3 regions of the Bradyrhizobium sp. LeoA1Lang genome follow, and region 2 is predicted to be linked to each of the others. Evidence: predicted binding sites of a transcription regulator. Region 2 holds the regulator's gene; each other region holds the start of a gene.

Region 1 (5,678 bases), on a different contig from region 2:
GCCGACGATGCCGATGATGGTGGCCGAACGCGTGTTCGACTCGATGTAATAGAGCACCTGCCCCGCGATCACGGGCAGCACCTGCGGGATCAGGCCGAAGCGGATCTCGTGCAGCGCGCTGCCGCCGGAAGCTCTGATACCCTCGACCTGCTTCTTGTCGGCCTCCTCAATGGCCTCAGAGAACAATTTGCCGAAGGCGCCGAAGTCCGACACCGCGATGGCGAGCACGCCGGCAAACGGGCCGAGGCCGACGACATTAATCCACACCAAGGCCCAGATGAGCTGGTCGACGCCGCGGATCGAATCCAGGAAGCGCCGCACCGGAAAACGGAAGATGGCTGACGGCACGATGTTGCGCGCGGCGAGCAGGCTGACCGGCAGCGCCAGGAACGCGGCGATCGTGGTGCCGAGCAGCGCGATCGACAGCGTCTCGCCGAGCGCGGAGAGATAGGTCGGCAGCGATGAGCCGGGATCGGGCGGGATCATCATCAACGTGATCCAGCCGAGCTCGCGCAGGCCGCTCACCAGCTTGGTCGGCGAGAAGTCGAGATCGAACAGTCCGAAGACGAAGACCGCGAACGCCGCCAGCAGCATCAAGGGCGTGGCGAGGCGCGTCGAGGCCGGGCGCTCGAAAACATCTGGATATTTCGTCCGCAGCGCCAGCGAATCCGGCTTCGGCAATTGGCTCATGCCCGCGCCTCCTTGCCGAACAGTTTTGCGCGCAGCCAGCCGGTGGTGATGTCGATCACGAACACGGTGACGATGATGGTGACCAGGATGGCGCTGACGTCGGAATAGTAGAATTTGCGGATCGCGACCACGAGCTCCTGCCCGATGCCGCCGGCGCCGACAAAGCCCATCACCGACGCCTCGCGCACATTGATCTCGAAGCGCAACAGCGCATAGCTGGCATAGCCCGCTGAAACCTGAGGCAGCACCGCAAAGCGCATGCAGGAGAGCCAGCTCGCGCCGGTCGAGCGGATGCCTTCCACCGGCTTCATGTCGGCATTCTCGACGATCTCGGAGAACAATTTGCCGAGCGCGCCGGTCGAGTGCACGGCGATCGCCAGCACGCCCGCCATCGGCCCGAGGCCGAACGCGATCACGAACACCAACGCGAACACGATGCCGGGCACGGTGCGGGCGAATTCGAGCAGGCGGCGGACGACGAAGCGCAGCCACGGCCCGGGCGAGGTATTCTGCGCGGCGAAGAAGTTCAGCGCGAACGCAAAGACGGCGCCGGTCAGCGTGCCGACATAGCTGATCAAAATGGTCTCGGCGAGCAGCTTCAGCCATTGCTTCCAGCCCCAGAACCATTCGCCGAAATCGGTCCAGACCCGCTGGCCGTTATCGAGCGTGAGGATGCGGTCGAAATAGGAGACGAAGTTGCCGAAATAGGTGAAAAGCGTGCGCAGGTTCACTTCGGCGCCGATGCCAGCGACGACGAGCGCCGCGATAAACACCGCCGCCGCCAGCATCATCTTCAGCCGCTTGCGCGCGACCGCCTTGCGATAGGCCTCGTTCAGCGCCGCGAGCTGCTGAGCGGGAAGGATGGATACGGCGGTGGTCATCGGATCTGCTGCTTGCCCTCAATGGAAACAGGCCGGGTCGCAATCGACCCGGCCTGCGTAGTTCGTGTCAACCGATCAGGACGCCTTCTTCTTGCGCAGGGTGTCGACGAACTTGATCAGCTCGATCGTGCCGTCCCAATCCTTGGTGGTCGCGGGGTGGAAGCCCTTCTTCTGGCCGTCCGAGAGCTTGTCGAACATCACCTTGTCCTTGGCCGGCGCCTCGAAGAAGGCCTTTGCGATCGCGGCCTTCAGATCGTCGGGAAGATCGGTGTTATAGGCATAGGGTCCGTTGATGATCTCGGCCGACTTGTTGATGATGCGGAAATCTTCCTTCTTCATCGGCGAGCCGTCGGCATTCTTCAGCATGCCCTTGTGCAGCATCTGGGCGAGCGTGGAGTCGTCGTCGCTGGTCCACTGGTTGGCGGCGACGTCGACGGTGCCTTGCGAAAGCGCGAGGACCGCGTTCTCGTGGCTGCCGGTGAAGACGACCTTGCTGAAATAGGCTTCGGCGTCCGGAATGCCCTTCTTGTTCAGCTCGAAGCGCGGCACGTTGTTGCCCGAGGTTGAGTTCGGATCGACGAGGCCGAGGTTCTTGCCCTTCACGTCCTCGACGGTCTTGTACGGGCTGGTCGCCTTGACGAAGAACACCGAGTAGTAGCCGGTCGAGCCGTCGGCATTGATGTCGTTTGCGAAGGCGTCGGTCTTGACGCCGGTCAGCCGCGCGCGGGCAAAGGAGGCCGAACCGTAGCTGGCGATCTGGATGTTGCCGGAGCGCTGGCCCTCGATCACCGCAGCATAATCGTTGGCGATGCGCAGCGTGACCTTCACGCCGAGTTCCTTGGAGAGATAGTTGACGAACGGCGTCCAGCGCTCGGTGACGCCGGACGCGTTTTCAGCCGGCACGACCGCGAAGGTCAGCTCCGGATATTTGGCCTTCCAGTCTTGCGCCGACGCGGACGCGGTGAGCGCGAGCGCGGCAGCGCCGGCGAGAACGATGCGACGAGTGATCATGTTTACCCCTGCTGTTATGGTAGCGCTTGGAACATGATCTTTTCGGATCATGCTCTAGAGGCCGACTGCACCTGCAGCGGCTTTCCCTGGATCAAGGTTGCGACGTTCAGGCCGCGGCTGCGGTGCCGAGCGCCGGAGCTGTTGCGGCATCGGGCGCAGGCATTGGCGCCCCGCCGATGACATCATTGGCCTCGAGATCGTAGAGCTCGCGGGCGACGTGATCGGTCAGCATCGACGGCTGACCATCGAACACCACGCGGCCTGCCGCCATGCCGATCAGGCGGTCGCAATAGCTGCGCGCCAGATCGAGCGAATGCAGGTTGCAGAGCACGGTGATGCCGAAATGCTTGTTGATGCGCAGCAGCGCGTCCATCACGATCTTGGTATTGCGCGGATCGAGCGAGGCGATCGGCTCGTCTGCGAGGATGATATCGGGCTCCTGCACCAGCGCGCGGGCGATCGCGACGCGCTGTTGCTGGCCGCCGGAGAGCTGGTCGGCGCGTTGAGCGGCGAACTGCGCGATGTCGAACTGCTCGAGCGCCGACATCGCGAGCGCCCTGTCTTGCTCGGGCCAAAGCTGGGTCAGCGAGCGCCAGGCCGGGATTTCGGCAAGGCGGCCCATCAGCACATTGGTCAGCACGTCGAGCCGGCCGACCAGATTGAACTGTTGAAAGATCATCGCCGAACGCGCGCGCCACCGCCGCAGCGCCTTGCCGCGCAGTGCGGTGACGTCGACACCTTCGAACAGGATGCGGCCTTCGGCCGGATCGGCGAGACGGTTGACCATCCGCAGCAAAGTCGACTTGCCGGCGCCCGAGCGGCCGATCACGCCGACGAAACTACCGGGCTGAACCGAGAACGAAGCATTGTCCACCGCGGCTTTTGTGCCGAAACGGCACGTCAAACCTTCCACCACCAGCATGCAGTGCTCCGAACCCGTCACGTCGCGTAACGGCTAACGCCGCTGAATTACAGTTGTGTGACAAACGCGCTGCAGTGCGGCGATCCTCCACACCCGTCGGCGATGTCACCCATCTGTCACGCTAATGTTATGAAGCGCATCGAAGACGTGCGCTCCCCGCAACCGTTCGAGAGGCGAAGATGGCCGGCAAGATGCTTTCCGTTGTACCGACCATTGATCCCACCGCATCGGTGCGAGACAGCCAGCTTGGCGCCTATACCGAGGTCGGAGCGCGAACCATCCTGCTCGGAGTCACGATGAGCGACTATTCGTACGTCGTGAACGACGCGCAGCTCACTTACACCACGATTGGTAAATTCTGCTCGATCGCGGCGATGACACGGATCAATCCCGGCAATCATCCGATGCATCGTGCGTCGCAGGCGCATTTCACCTATCGCGCCAGCGCATACTTTCCCGGCGAACATGACGAGGCAGAGTTCTTCGAATGGCGCCGAGAGCACCGCGTGCATATCGGCCATGACGTCTGGATCGGACATGGCGCGATCATCCTGCCCGGACGCTCGATCGGAACCGGCGCGGTGGTCGCGGCTGGCGCGATCGTGACCAAGGATGTTCCCGCCTATACCATCGTCGCCGGCAATCCGGCGCGGCCGCTCCGCAAGCGCTTTCCCGACGACATCACCAGCCGCCTTGCGGCGCTCGCCTGGTGGGACTGGGATCACGAAATGTTGCGCCAAGCGCTGCCGGATTTCCGCAAGCTGGTTGTCGAGGACTTCCTCGCAAAGTATGAAGCGTTGAACACGCCAACAGCCCGCCGGAGTGCCATCTCGTGACCGACATTATTATCGAACGCGGCAAGGCGCTCGTTGACGGCGAACTTGTCGAAACGCGGCTGCGGACCGCGGGCCTGGACATCGCAGCCCTCGGCGGAGATGGAGACGGTCGCGATGCGCTCGGCATCGACGCGCGTGATCTCTTGGTGCTGCCCGGCATCGTCGACCTGCATGGCGACGCCTTCGAGCGGCAGATGATGCCGCGCGCCGGCGTCGATTTCCCGATCGACGTGGCGCTCGCCGACAGCGACCGGCAGGCGATCTCAAACGGAATCACGACGGTGTTCCACGCCACGACCTGGTCGTGGGAGCCGGGTCTGCGCAGCGCCGACAATGCGCGGAGACTGCTGGAGGCGATCGAGCAGATGCGCCCGCACCTTGCAGCCGACACGCGCTTCCATCTGCGCCACGAGACCTACAATCTCGACGCCGAAGCAGAGATCATCGGCTGGCTCGCGGAGGGCCGCGTCGACCTGTTCGCCTTCAACGACCATATGGACGGGACGATCGGGGACCTGGCCAAGCCGCGAAAGCGCAACCGGATGGTGGAGCGCACCGGACTGTCAGCCGAGGAGTTCGACCAACTCGTCGCACGCGTGGTGTCGCGCGCGGACGATGTGCCGGCCTCGGTCTCCCGCCTCGCCAGCGCGGCGCGATCGGCCAATGTCCGCATGCTCTCGCATGACGACAACAGCCCCGAGATGCGCAAAGGCTTTCGCGACCAGGGCGTCGGCATCGCCGAATTCCCTGTCAACGAAGAGACCGCGCGCGAGGCGGCGGCGGCCGGCGATCATATCGTGTACGGCGCGCCGAATGTCGTGCGCGGCGGCAGCCATACCGGCTGGACCAAAGCGTCCGACATGATCGCAAAGGGCCTCTGCTCGGTACTGGCCTCGGACTATTACTATCCGGCGCAATTGCTCGCGGCCTTCCGGCTTGCCGCTGATGGCATTCTGCCGCTGGAAAAGGCGTGGGACCTGATCTCGGCGGCGCCGGCGCGCGCCGCCGAGCTCGACGACCGCGGCGTGCTCGCCGAAGGTCGCCGCGCCGACATGATCATCGTCGACGACAAGGTTCCGCTGCGGCCTCGCATTGTCGCGGTGATATCAGCGGGACGTCTCGTGCATCTGGCCGACGCCAGCCGGCTCACCTATTCAACAGCACCGCGCAAAGCGGTTGCTGCCGCTTGACGCTCCCAGGTCTTACGACGATGGCCAACTTTCCGCGTTACGCCCTCTACTATGCGCCGGCACCAGCCAGTGCGCTCGATCGTTTCGGCGCCAAGATGCTCGGCTACGATGCCTATCATGGCAGCGACCTGCCTTTTCCCGAGGGCTT
Region 2 (5,678 bases):
AGCGTGCGGCCATGGAAGGCGCCTTCGAAGGTGACGATGCGATAGCGCTCCGGATGCCCCTTCGAGAAGTGATAGTGACGCACGACCTTGATCACGCCTTCCATCGCTTCCGCGCCGGAATTGCAGAAGAACACGAAGTCCGCAAAACTCTGCTCGCACAGCCGCGCGGCAAGCTTCTCGCCGTCCGGGCTCTTGAACAGGTTCGACATGTGCCAGAGCTTCGTCGCCTGCTCCTGCAGCGCCTTCACCAGATGCGGATGGGCATGGCCGAGCGCGTTCACCGCGACGCCGGAGGTGAAGTCGAGATAACGCTCGCCTTTGGTCGAGATCAGCCAACAGCCTTCGCCGCGTTCGAAGCCGAGATCGGCCCTGGCAAAAACGGGAAGCAGATGCGACGTGGCGCTGTCGGTCATGGCGATCACTGAAGGGTTTTAGACAAGCCTTTCAGATGAGCCCTGGCGGCGTGCAGCGATGCAGACACGCGGCTGGAGCTCATCCAGCGAAAACAAAACGTGCCGCCTTTGCAGGGCGGCACGTAAAGGCATTCTATGCGCGCGGCGGGCGCTGTCAATCGCCACGAAGCCGCCAGGCTGCGCTGCAAAGTACCGGGTAATCCGCGGGTTTCCAGTGTAGTGGAAAAGCCCGATTGCAATCCCTAAATGTCGGAACATGTGGACGCATAGGCGCGGACTCTTGCGCCAGAGTCACGCCATATTGTAGCGTCTGGCCTGTCGGGTACGACATCTCGTGCGGCAGTTTTGATCCCTAGAGTCCTTTGTGTGCGGCGTACACGTTCGGGTGCGGTTTTCGTGCCCGGCGAGCCTTAAGGGATTCTGCCCGCAGGGATTTTTGAGATTAGGCATCGCAGCGCTGTCCCAGGATCGGCCGGCGCAACGCGAAGGGAAAGATGCGATGACGGTATTGACCTGGTCCGACGAACGCGTCGAGCAATTGAAGAAGCTCTGGGAAGCCGGGCTCTCGGCCAGCCAGATCGCAGCGGAACTCGGCAACGTGACGCGCAATGCAGTGATCGGCAAGGTGCACCGGCTCGGCCTCTCGGGCCGCGCCAAGAGTCCTGCTGCAGCCGCGCCGCGGCAGCGCAAGGCGCGTCCCGCACAGCCGATGATGCGCGTAGCGCGGCCGGTCTCCCGCGGCAACACCGCACTCGCCCACGCCTTCGAGGTGGAGGTGGAAGCGGACCCTATCGCCTACGACAATGTGGTGCCGATGAGCCAGCGGCTGTCGCTGCTCGAATTGAACGAGGCCACCTGCCACTGGCCGGTCGGCGATCCCTCGAGCCCGGAATTCTTCTTCTGCGGCGGCAAGGCGCTTCCCGGCCTGCCCTATTGCGCGCACCACTCCCGCGTCGCCTACCAGCCGGCAGCGGACCGCCGCCGTCCGACGGTCAAGCCGTCACACGGCAAGTAAGCCGACGACAGATCGTAGCCCGGGTGAAGCGCAGCGTAACCCGGCAATGCTGTATCGGCAGGTCCAAATTTCCCCGGGTTACGCTTCGCTGCACCCGGGCTACGGATTGAGGTCGCCGAGTTACGACTGCTCGGCCTTCGCGAAGCGATCATCCAGCGCGTAGCCCGCGCCGCGGACGGTGCGGATCGGGTCCTGCTCGCGGCCGGGATTGAGCAATTTGCGCAGGCGGCCGATGTGGACGTCGACGGTGCGCTCGTCGATATAGATGTCGCGCCCCCAGACGCTGTCGAGCAACTGCTCGCGGCTGAACACGCGGCCGGGATGCTCCAGGAAGAACTCCAGCAGGCGATATTCGGTCGGGCCGAGATCGATCGGACGGCCCGAGCGCGCGACGCGACGCTTCTCGCGGTCGAGCTCGATGTCGCCATAGGTGAGCACGGTGGCGAGCCGCTCCGGACTTGCCCGACGCAACAGGCCCTTCACCCGCGCCAGCAGTTCAGGCACCGAGAACGGCTTGACGATGTAGTCGTCGGCGCCGGTCGCCAGTCCCCTCACGCGCTCGCTTTCCTCGCCGCGCGCGGTCAGCATGATGATCGGGAGCTGCTTGGTCTCCGGCCGCGCCCGTAGACGGCGGCACAGCTCGATGCCGGAGAGTCCCGGCAGCATCCAGTCGAGCACGACAAGGTCGGGAATGCGTTCCTTGAGCCTTGTGTCCGCATCATCTCCACGGGCGACCGTTTCGACATCATAGCCTTCTGCATCGAGATTGTAGCGCAACAGCGTCGTCAGCGCTTCTTCGTCTTCGACCACCAGAATGCGTGCGCTCATCGGCTTGGCTTCTCCTATAGCGGGATGACTCTCTGCCTGAATCGTCATCCCACTCTTCCTTTGATGTTTTGAGCAGGATCTTCTTCGGAAAACCGGCTTCGACTTTCCTGGATGTGCTCTAGTTGCCCGGAACGGTCGTGGCGAACGTCGTCATATCCCCCTTCGGCCGCTTGTCGGTCATCTGCTGACCCTCGATCATGTAGAACACCGTCTCCGCGATGTTGGTGGCGTGGTCGCCGATCCGCTCGATGTTCTTGGCGCAGAACATCAGGTGGATGCAGAACGAGATGTTGCGCGGATCTTCCATCATGTAGGTGAGGAGCTCCCGGAACAGCGAGGTGCAGATCGCGTCCACCTCCTCGTCGCTCTTCCAGACGTTCATCGCGGCCGGCAGATCGTGCGCGGCATAAGCGTCGAGCACGGACTTGACCTGCGACAGCACGAGGTCGGTCATGTGCTCCAAGCCGCGGATCAGCTTCAGCGGCTGGAAGTCGTTCTCCAGCGCGGCGACGCGCTTGCCCATGTTCTTGGCGAGGTCGCCGATCCGCTCGAGGTCGGTCGCCACCCGCATCGCGCCGACGATCTCGCGCAGGTCGACGGCCATCGGCTGGCGGCGGGCGATCGTCAGCACGGCGCGCTCTTCGATCACGCGCTGCAGGCTGTCGATCTCGATGTCGGAAGCGACGACACGCTTGCCGAGCGCAATGTCGCGGCGGATCAGCGCATCGACGGATTCGGTGATCATCCGTTCGACCAGCCCGCCCATCTCCGCGACCAGACGGGTCAGTTCCTGAAGATCGCTGTCGAACGCCTTGGCGGTATGTTCAGAAGCCATGATGTCCCTCCTCAACCGAACCGGCCGGTGATGTAGTCCTGGGTGCGACGATCGCTCGGCGAGGTGAAGATCTTGCTGGTGTCGTCGAACTCGATCAGTTCGCCCAGATACATGAACGCGGTCTTGTCGGAGACGCGCGCCGCCTGCTGCATGTTATGCGTGACGATCGCGATCGTGTAGTCCTCCGACAGCTCCTGGATCAGTTCCTCGACCTTGGCGGTCGAAATCGGATCGAGCGCCGAGCAGGGCTCGTCGAACAGGATCACTTCGGGCCGCACCGCAACCGTGCGAGCGATGCACAGACGCTGCTGCTGGCCGCCGGAGAGGCTCAGGCCGGAGGCATTGAGCTTGTCCTTGACCTCGTTCCACAGCGCGCCGCCGCGCAGCGCTTTCTCGACTCGGCCGTCCATTTCGGATTTCGAGATCTTCTCGTAAAGGCGGATGCCGAAGGCGATATTCTCATAGATCGTCATCGGGAACGGCGTCGGCTTCTGGAACACCATTCCGATCCGCGCCCGCAGCAGGTTGAGGTCGAGCTTGGGGTCGAGGATGTTGGTCTGGTCCAGCATCAGTTGGCCGGTGGCGCGCTGGCCGGGATAGAGGTCGTACATCCGGTTGAAGATCCGCAGCAGCGTTGACTTGCCGCAACCGGAAGGACCGATGAAGGCGGTGACGCGGTTGGTGCCGAGCGCCAGGTTGATGTTCTTCAGCGCGTGGTGCTCGCCGTAATAGAAGTTGAGGCTGCGTGCCGTCACCTTCGGCGGCGCTTCCGGCAGCGATTTCTGGGGAATGGCCGCGCTCGGGCTGGTCGTCGATACGGTCATATCGGTCATTTTGCGCTCCTTTCGGCGCCGAGGATGCGCGCGCCGATGTTGAGCGCGAGCACGGTCAAGGTGATGAGCAGGGCCCCGCTCCAGGCGAGCTCTTTCCAATAGGCGTAGGGGCTCTGCACGAAGTTGTTGATCGTCACCGGCAGGTTCGCCATCGTCTTGGTCAGGTTCAGGCTGAAGAACTGATTGGACAGCGCGGTGAACAATAGCGGCGCGGTCTCGCCGGCGACGCGGGCGGTCGCCAGCAGCACGCCCGTGATCAGGCCGGAGCGCGCCGCGCGGTAGGCGATCCGCTTGATCACCAGCGAGCGCGGAAGGCCAAGCGCGGAGGCCGCCTCCCGCAGCGGGTTGGGGACGAGCAGCAGCATGTCCTCGGTGGTGCGCAGCACGACGGGGATGACGATCACCGCCAGCGCCAGACAGCCGGCCAGCGCGGAGAAGCCGCCCATCGGCACGACGACCGCGCCATAGATGAACAGGCCGATGATGATCGACGGCGCGCTCAAGAGGATGTCGTTGATGAAGCGGATCACCGAAGTGAGCCGGTCATGCTTGCCGTATTCGGCCAGATAGGTGCCGGCAAACAGGCCGAGCGGCGCGCCGATGCCGACACCGATCACGGTCATGATCACCGAGCCGACGATCGCGTTCAGGAGACCGCCATCGGTGGAGCCGGGCGGCGGCGTGTTCTTGGTGAAGACATCGAGGCTGAGGCCGGCGAGGCCGTTGTAGAACAGCGTGAACAGGATCAGCGCCAGCCAAGTCACCCCAAACGCGGCAGCGGCGATGCAAAGCCCGCGGATGATGATGTCGTTGCGACGGCGGGACCTGTAAATCGGATTCATGGCTCAGTTCCCCGCCTTCTTTTCCAGACGCATCAGCATCAGTCGCGCACAGGCGAGAACAATGAACGTCAGCACGAACAGCAACAGGCCGAGCAGGATCAGGCCCGATTGGTGCAATCCGTCACTCTCGGCGAATTCGCTGGCGATCGCCGCCGAGATCGTCGTGCCCGGCGCGAAGATCGAGGAGGAGATGCGGAACGAGTTGCCGATGATGAAGGTCACGGCCATGGTCTCGCCGAGTGCGCGGCCGAGGGCCAGCATGATGCCGCCGATCACGCCGACGCGGGTATAGGGGATCACGACGTTGCGGACGACTTCCCAGGTGGTGCAGCCGACCCCGTAGGCCGCCTCCTTCAGGACCGGCGGCACTGTCTTGAACACGTCGACCGAGATCGCCGTGATGAAGGGCAGCACCATGATCGCCAGGATCAGCGCGGCGTTGAACAGGCTGAGATAGGACGGCGGGCCGCCGAACACCGCGCCCAGCAGCGGCACGCCGTCGAACAGGCGGATCATGAACGGCTGGAAGGTGTTGGCGAGGAACGGGCCGAGCACGAAGAAGCCCCACATGCCGTAGATGATCGAGGGGATGCCGGCCAGGAGCTCAATCGCGATGCCGATCGGGCGGCGCAGCCATTGCGGGCAAAGCTCGGTGAGGAAGATCGCAATGCCGATGCCGACGGGAATGGCGATCAGCATCGCGATGATAGAGGTGATGAGCGTGCCATAGATCGGCCCGAGCGCACCGAGCACCGGCGGATCGGCCGACGGCGCCCAGCGTTGCGTCGACAGGAAGGCGAAGCCGTATTCCTTCATCGCCGGCCAGGCGCCGGCAATCAGCGAAAGAATGATGCCGCCAAGGATCAGGAGCACCGAAATCGCGCAGGCCCGGGTGATCCAGTAGAAGGTGAG
Region 3 (5,678 bases), on a different contig from region 2:
GGGGACGAGCTGCCGCATGCGGGCTGGACAGGACAAGGGCCGCAATACTCACCCCGGCGAGAAGGGCGGCGTAACGAGCCCTGCAACGCATTGTGTTGATGGAGGAAACTGCTAGGGCGGACATCGGGCGATTCCTTCAGCCGACAATGGACGACCGACGCAGCAGCGCGATGACGCTGCCGCCTCGGCAAAATTGGCTCTCATTGAGGGAGACTGAGTGACCCCGCAGGTTGAGCAACGTCGGGGGAAGAAATTCTTAAAAAAATGCGGAGTGGTCAGCTCAGCAGGACGATTCCGCCTGGAAGGCGTTGAAGCTTCGCCTGAAAAGTGTGCTCGAGCTGCAGCAACACCCGTTCCATCTGGTCGATCCGGAAGCGGCCGCTAAGCAGTCTTCGCCCTAGCGCAGGGTTCACGAGGATGATGCGGCCCGGCCGATATCGGTTCATTTCCTCGACCGCATCCGCAAGCGGTGTGCTGCGGAACTCGACAATGCCCCGCCGCCATTCCGATTCGACCGCCAGATCGACCGTACCGATCTCGCTCAAGCCGACGCCGTCATACCGGACCCGTTGTCCCGGACGAAGCTCAGCGACATCATCGCGAAATTCGATCCGCAATTGGCCCTCGAAACAAGTCACGTTGACCACGGCATGATCGCTGGTCGCAATGTGGCGGACATCAAACCGGCCGGAATCACTCACCGTCTTGCCATTTGCGGCAAACACGGCCAGCGACCGCGCCAGACGACCCTGCGTCGCAAACGATGCTTCCCCGGCAAGCAACTCGATGCAATCCTCCTGCGCGGTCGCCGGACGGATCGCAAGACTTGTCTGTGTATTCAGGTCGATCGCGACGGCCTCAACGAAGCGGATCGTCTGTTGTTGGCCGGTGCCGGTGCGAAAATCGGCCCGCAGTTCCGAAAGCGATGGCCACAGACCAAGCGGCGGATTCATCACGCCGTAGACGGCCGCTATCCCAATCACGGCCGCGCCGCCACCCAACATCATACGACGGTTCATCGCCGCTTTGCGCTGCCCGAACTCCTTCAGGGGACCCATAAAGTCCATGTCGCGGCCGTGCTGCGCACGGCCAACTACGCCCATCCTGCTCCAAACGCGTTCCGCGTCCGCATAGGACTTGGCATGAAGCGGGCTCTGCGTACGCCAGCGCAGCGCCGCCTGCAATTCCTCCGGCGTCGCTTCACCAGACGTGATCTTTTGGACCCAACCGACAGCTTCATGCTCGATGCGGCTGAGATCTGGCCCTTGGCCATGCTCTTTGCTCATCGCACTACCGCGCTTCTCTCCGCACGACGCCCGAGGATACGGCTCGCAATCTTCATAGTTCTCTATACTAAGACGGTTCTGGGAGGCCGAAACGGCAACGCTATTCCATCAACTCTTTCCAGCGCGACAGACAGTGCTTGTGCGCCAGCATCAGCTCTCTGGCAACCAGTCGTCGCGAAATCCTCATCTGGTCGGCAATGACCTGGCGAGGGACATTGCCGACACGCGCCGCCAGAAAAATCGCGCGCCGACGCGGCGGAAGTTCTGCCATGATCGTCTCGAACGCCGCAAGCTCCGATCGGGCGATCAGCTCCTCCTCCGCCGTCGGCTGCCCGTCTGGAATCTCCAAAGCGTCATCCAGCTCGACGTTGCGGCTGTGGCGCTTCTCGCGGCGGCGTCGATCGTCGGCCGCATTCAAGGCGGCGCGAAAAAGATAATGCTCGGGACGTTGGACCGCGCCGGCCGGCTCCAGCCGTGCCAGACGCAACCACGTATCATGCATGGCCTCGCCCGCGAGGTCGGCCGAGCCCAGGCGCAGGGTCAGTCGCTTTTTCAGATCGTCATAGCCGTCGATAAACAGCCTGCGCATGATCGCCAAGGCGGTCTCGGTCACGGCGCGGCTCCATGAGCGCGCAGGCGAGCGTCTGCGGTTGCGCAGCCCGAATTCACGCCAGGGCCTTGCGGCACGAACAACAGACGAACCGGCTGTACGAAATCGGCTGGCGGCGGTTCTCTGAATTTCAGCCCGCGCAATGTCTGATCGATCAGTTGATCGGTACTCGCACTTCCCGACGTGCCGACGCGCAAGAGATCTTCAACAGCGCCGCTTTGCGCAATCCAGAACACGGTAACAAGACGGTAGTGATTAGGCCGCGCTTCGCGCAGCCTGCACAAGGTGTCGAGCACATCCTCCTGGATAAGCGCATAATAGCGTTGATGCGCAGCCGGCATCGCTTGCTTCGATTTGTGCTGCGGCGCGGGCGCGAGGACGAAGGTGCCTTCGGCGACGAAGCGGGCAACGAGGCCGGTCCCTGCCAGGAGGCGCTGCAAGGCCTCGGCCGGCGTCAACCGCCCTTGCACGTCGGCCGAGAGTCGCCCGTCCGCGAGGCCTCCTTCGTAAAGCGCCTCATTGCCCGTTGCATCGCCGTAGCGGCCGAGCGCCGAGGCCAGCGGCTGCGACGGGATCGAAAAATCGACGACTGTCTCGCTCCCTGACTGCGCCAGAACCGGTCGTCCAGCCGGCATCATGCCGGTCAGCGCAAGTCCAATAGCCCAAGGGGCGACATAACTGAGCCAGCAACGCTGCAAATTATGGTGTAACCTAACCGCCGTATCGGCCGACTGAAGCATTTTCACTGCCCGATCAGCAGTAGAAGCTTCGGAAAGACACTGGCTGCTGACGATTCAAGTTGGACGCCAGCAGATCCATCCCCACGCCGACGAATGTCACGACACTAAAGACGCGATATTACAGTTTCACGACACGCGTGCCGGCCCTGCCGAAAGCCTGCAGTTAGAGGAATTTGACGAGGCTCATCTGGTAAAGCATCGATGTCGTTTGATAAGACGCCTGCAGCGCCGTCTGCAGTGCCAGGATCTTGGTCGCGACTTCGTCGTCATTGATGCCTTCGATGGAATCCAGCATCGTTTGCGCCATCGCCTTGGTTTGAACTTGCCGATCGGTGGCCGCTTTGATCGAGCCCTGCGCGCCGGCGAAGTCCGCCTGAATATCTTCAATCGTCTGGGTCCCCGGGACGGTTGCCAAACTGTTCGCGACGCGCTGGTTGAGCGCGGTGACCTGGGCATTGGCATAGGGGTCCGTCGCCGATGTGGTCACAGCCGCGAATACTGCCACCGTCTGCAGTTGCGAACGCAATGCGGGTTCGTCGGCTCTGGCGCCATACTGCACCGTGATGGATGTATCGATCTGGGCTACCGCCGATCCGCGCGCCGAACCGTTCGCAGCAGTATTCTGTTCGCCGTTGTACCAAATCACGGTGTTGTCGGCAGTGCCGGCCACAAGCGTCGTGGCCGAGGCAAGCGGCGTCGTGCCGACGCGCAGCGGAGGTTGATCGAAAAAGTTATCACCGGCCTCCATCGCAGACGCTGCCACCATCGGACCGTTCGCCAGATTCTTCATCGAGGTCCCGAGCGCCGTGTTCAGGTTGGCCGCGGTCGCGGTGGGATCGGCCCCAATCAGGAAGCTGTTGGCGGCGAGCGGCGTGGTGTTCGACGCCGTCATGACAATATCTTCTTTGGTGCCGTCCGGCATGGTGAAGGTGAACTTGACCTGGTCGCCGGGCTTCGGATTGGTCGCGCCAAGATCGACCGACATGGACTTCTGCACCGGCGTTGCCGGCGGCGCCGGCGGAACGGTCGCGGGCAGGTCGACGGGCTGGGTGACGGTAGCGCCCGTTATATTTGTGGATACGCCGGTTAGCTTGATCCCGAACGGCTGCGCCTGCTGCGGAGGAGCCGGTGTTGCGTCCTCCTCGCTGAGAACAACTGATGTTGCCGGCGTGCCAACGGCATTGCCGACGCGGCCATTCTGATTGACACCGAGATCAGCGATCTTTCGCTCGGCGATGACCTGCTTCAGTCCGGCGACCTGCGCGCCGCGACCGTTCATGATCTCATCGGCCGACGCCACGGGCGCGGTATCGGTAGCACGGCCGGAAAACAGATAGCGATCGCCTGACTTCGCGTTGAGCATGTCGACTGAATCGGTGAAGTCGAGCAATGCAGTCTTCTGGCCGGAGGTATGGCCCGCATCGTCGAGATCCGTGCTTGCGCTGACGGCGGCGCCCTTCACTTCCGACCCGATCTTCACCAGTTGCTGCAGTGAAAGGTTGACGACACCAATGCGCGTGTTCAGATTGGTCGCAGTATCGGAATAGGCTCCTATCCCTGTGATCTGCGCGCGCAGCGCGATCGCAAGGCTGCGGCCACTCCCCTGTCCAGCGTAAGTATTGGAAATCTTGCCGGACGCGAGCTGCTGCGTCAGCGTATCAAGCTGACTGCGCAAATCGAGAATGCCCGAGCCGATATAGGATGTGCGTTGACTAACCCCGGATATTGTCATGGCTGCCTCAGAATACCTGCATCAGGGTCTTGTACATGTCGTTGACCGCCGACATCACGCGCGCGTTTGCCGAATAAGCGTTCTGTAACGACAAGAGATGCGCCATCTCTTCATCCATGTTCACGCCCGAGGACGTCGACATCTTCTGCTGGAGCGTGCTGAGCACGACGTTCTGACCATCAGCAAGCTGCTTCGCAGCGTCGGCATCTGCCCCCTGCTGACTGGTGAACTGTCGCATGAAGCTGAGCAGCGTGCCCTTGAACGGCGCGCTCGCACTACCAACCCCGCTCTGCGCACCAAACGTGTAAGTCGCGTTGCTCAGCTGATTGAGGATGAACGAGGGCCGTGTGGTGTCCCCTGCGGGCGTCGAACTCCCGTAGGTTACGAGCTTGGCAGGATCATTGATCAGCGCGCTGTTGACCGTCAGGCGTCCCGCAAGACCCGTTATCTGAGATCCCGACGCGCTGATCGCACCGCTGTAAGGTGAACCGCTGTCAGTGAAGAGATCGATCTGCGGGCTGCCATCGCTCAAGGCGTTCGTGCCCTTGGTGACCGTAACCGAGGCGCTATCGATCCGGGCGAAAGCGGGATTGCTCAGAACGCTCAGCGATGTGCTTGTCCCGCTGAACGTGACGTTGCCACCAAGAGCCGCGTTGAGCTGATCGAGCACCGACGAGAACGACCCGGAGAAATCGATCCCGATCACCTGATCATTCGGGTCCGCCGTCACATCGTTCGACAGCGGCAGCACGCGGGGGTCATCAACCCGCACGAGGGAGATTTGGCGCTGTTGATTGGTCGCCGCATCGGTATAAGTGAGATGAATGACGTTGCCGGATTTCATGCCCGAGACATCGAGCGCAAACCCCGAAGGCGTTCCGGCGGGGACTGGCGAGCCCGTTATCGGGGTGCCCGCTGTTGTTTGATCGGACAACGCGCTCGACAGCGACGCAGCAAACTGGTCGAGCTGGTTCTGTGCCGTGACTAACGTCTTGTCTCGCAGCTCGGTATAAGCCGCGATCTTGCCCGATTTGATCGCACCGGTAGCCGTGAGATCGATCGACGCGCCACTGCCCGGAAACTCAAGTATGACGGAGCCAAGCTGGCTCTGATTGGGATCGCTGCTCCAAGTCGTATTTGCACCAACGGTGGCCTGAGCATTGAACGACAGGGTCGCGGCTTCGTTACCCACGAGCTGGATGCCCGAGCCGGTAAAAACCGTGACCTGGTTGGCGCCATTGGTCGTGACACGGATGTCCATCAGCTCGGACAGCTGATTCACATACTGGTCACGTTGATCGAGCAATGCG

What was found. The regulator PhoB, encoded in region 2, activates phosphate uptake and scavenging genes when phosphate is short. The targets are predictions, from matches to a motif close to TGTCATNNANCTGTCAT.
Region 1: a site for PhoB is predicted at 3,551-3,567, ahead of phnC (phosphonate ABC transporter ATP-binding protein). Genes of this name have one in related genera too.
Region 3: a site for PhoB is predicted at 2,754-2,770, ahead of ACZYOF_RS05160 (STN domain-containing protein). Genes of this name have one in related genera too.

The regions. Positions count from the first base shown of each region.
Region 1 is NZ_JBVAPG010000083.1:4,201-9,878, reverse strand. Features, by position in the region: gene phnE (phosphonate ABC transporter, permease protein PhnE) at 1-690, opposite strand, end outside; gene phnE (phosphonate ABC transporter, permease protein PhnE) at 687-1,571, opposite strand; gene phnD (phosphonate ABC transporter substrate-binding protein) at 1,647-2,582, opposite strand; gene phnC (phosphonate ABC transporter ATP-binding protein) at 2,689-3,504, opposite strand; gene ACZYOF_RS25440 (LbetaH domain-containing protein) at 3,684-4,340, shown strand; gene ACZYOF_RS25435 (alpha-D-ribose 1-methylphosphonate 5-triphosphate diphosphatase) at 4,337-5,530, shown strand; gene ACZYOF_RS25430 (DUF1045 domain-containing protein) at 5,551-5,678, shown strand, end outside.
Region 2 is NZ_JBVAPG010000011.1:1,887-7,564, forward strand. Features, by position in the region: gene ACZYOF_RS06235 (acetylornithine transaminase) at 1-413, opposite strand, end outside; gene ACZYOF_RS06240 (GcrA family cell cycle regulator) at 913-1,428, shown strand; gene phoB (phosphate regulon transcriptional regulator PhoB) at 1,549-2,256, opposite strand; gene phoU (phosphate signaling complex protein PhoU) at 2,375-3,091, opposite strand; gene pstB (phosphate ABC transporter ATP-binding protein PstB) at 3,103-3,915, opposite strand; gene pstA (phosphate ABC transporter permease PstA) at 3,921-4,766, opposite strand; gene pstC (phosphate ABC transporter permease subunit PstC) at 4,770-5,678, opposite strand, start outside.
Region 3 is NZ_JBVAPG010000008.1:102,234-107,911, reverse strand. Features, by position in the region: gene ACZYOF_RS05175 (two-partner secretion domain-containing protein) at 1-124, opposite strand, end outside; gene ACZYOF_RS05170 (FecR family protein) at 276-1,286, opposite strand; gene ACZYOF_RS05165 (sigma-70 family RNA polymerase sigma factor) at 1,387-1,899, opposite strand; gene ACZYOF_RS05160 (STN domain-containing protein) at 1,896-2,531, opposite strand; gene ACZYOF_RS05155 (flagellar biosynthesis protein FlgL) at 2,800-4,368, opposite strand; gene flgK (flagellar hook-associated protein FlgK) at 4,376-5,678, opposite strand, start outside.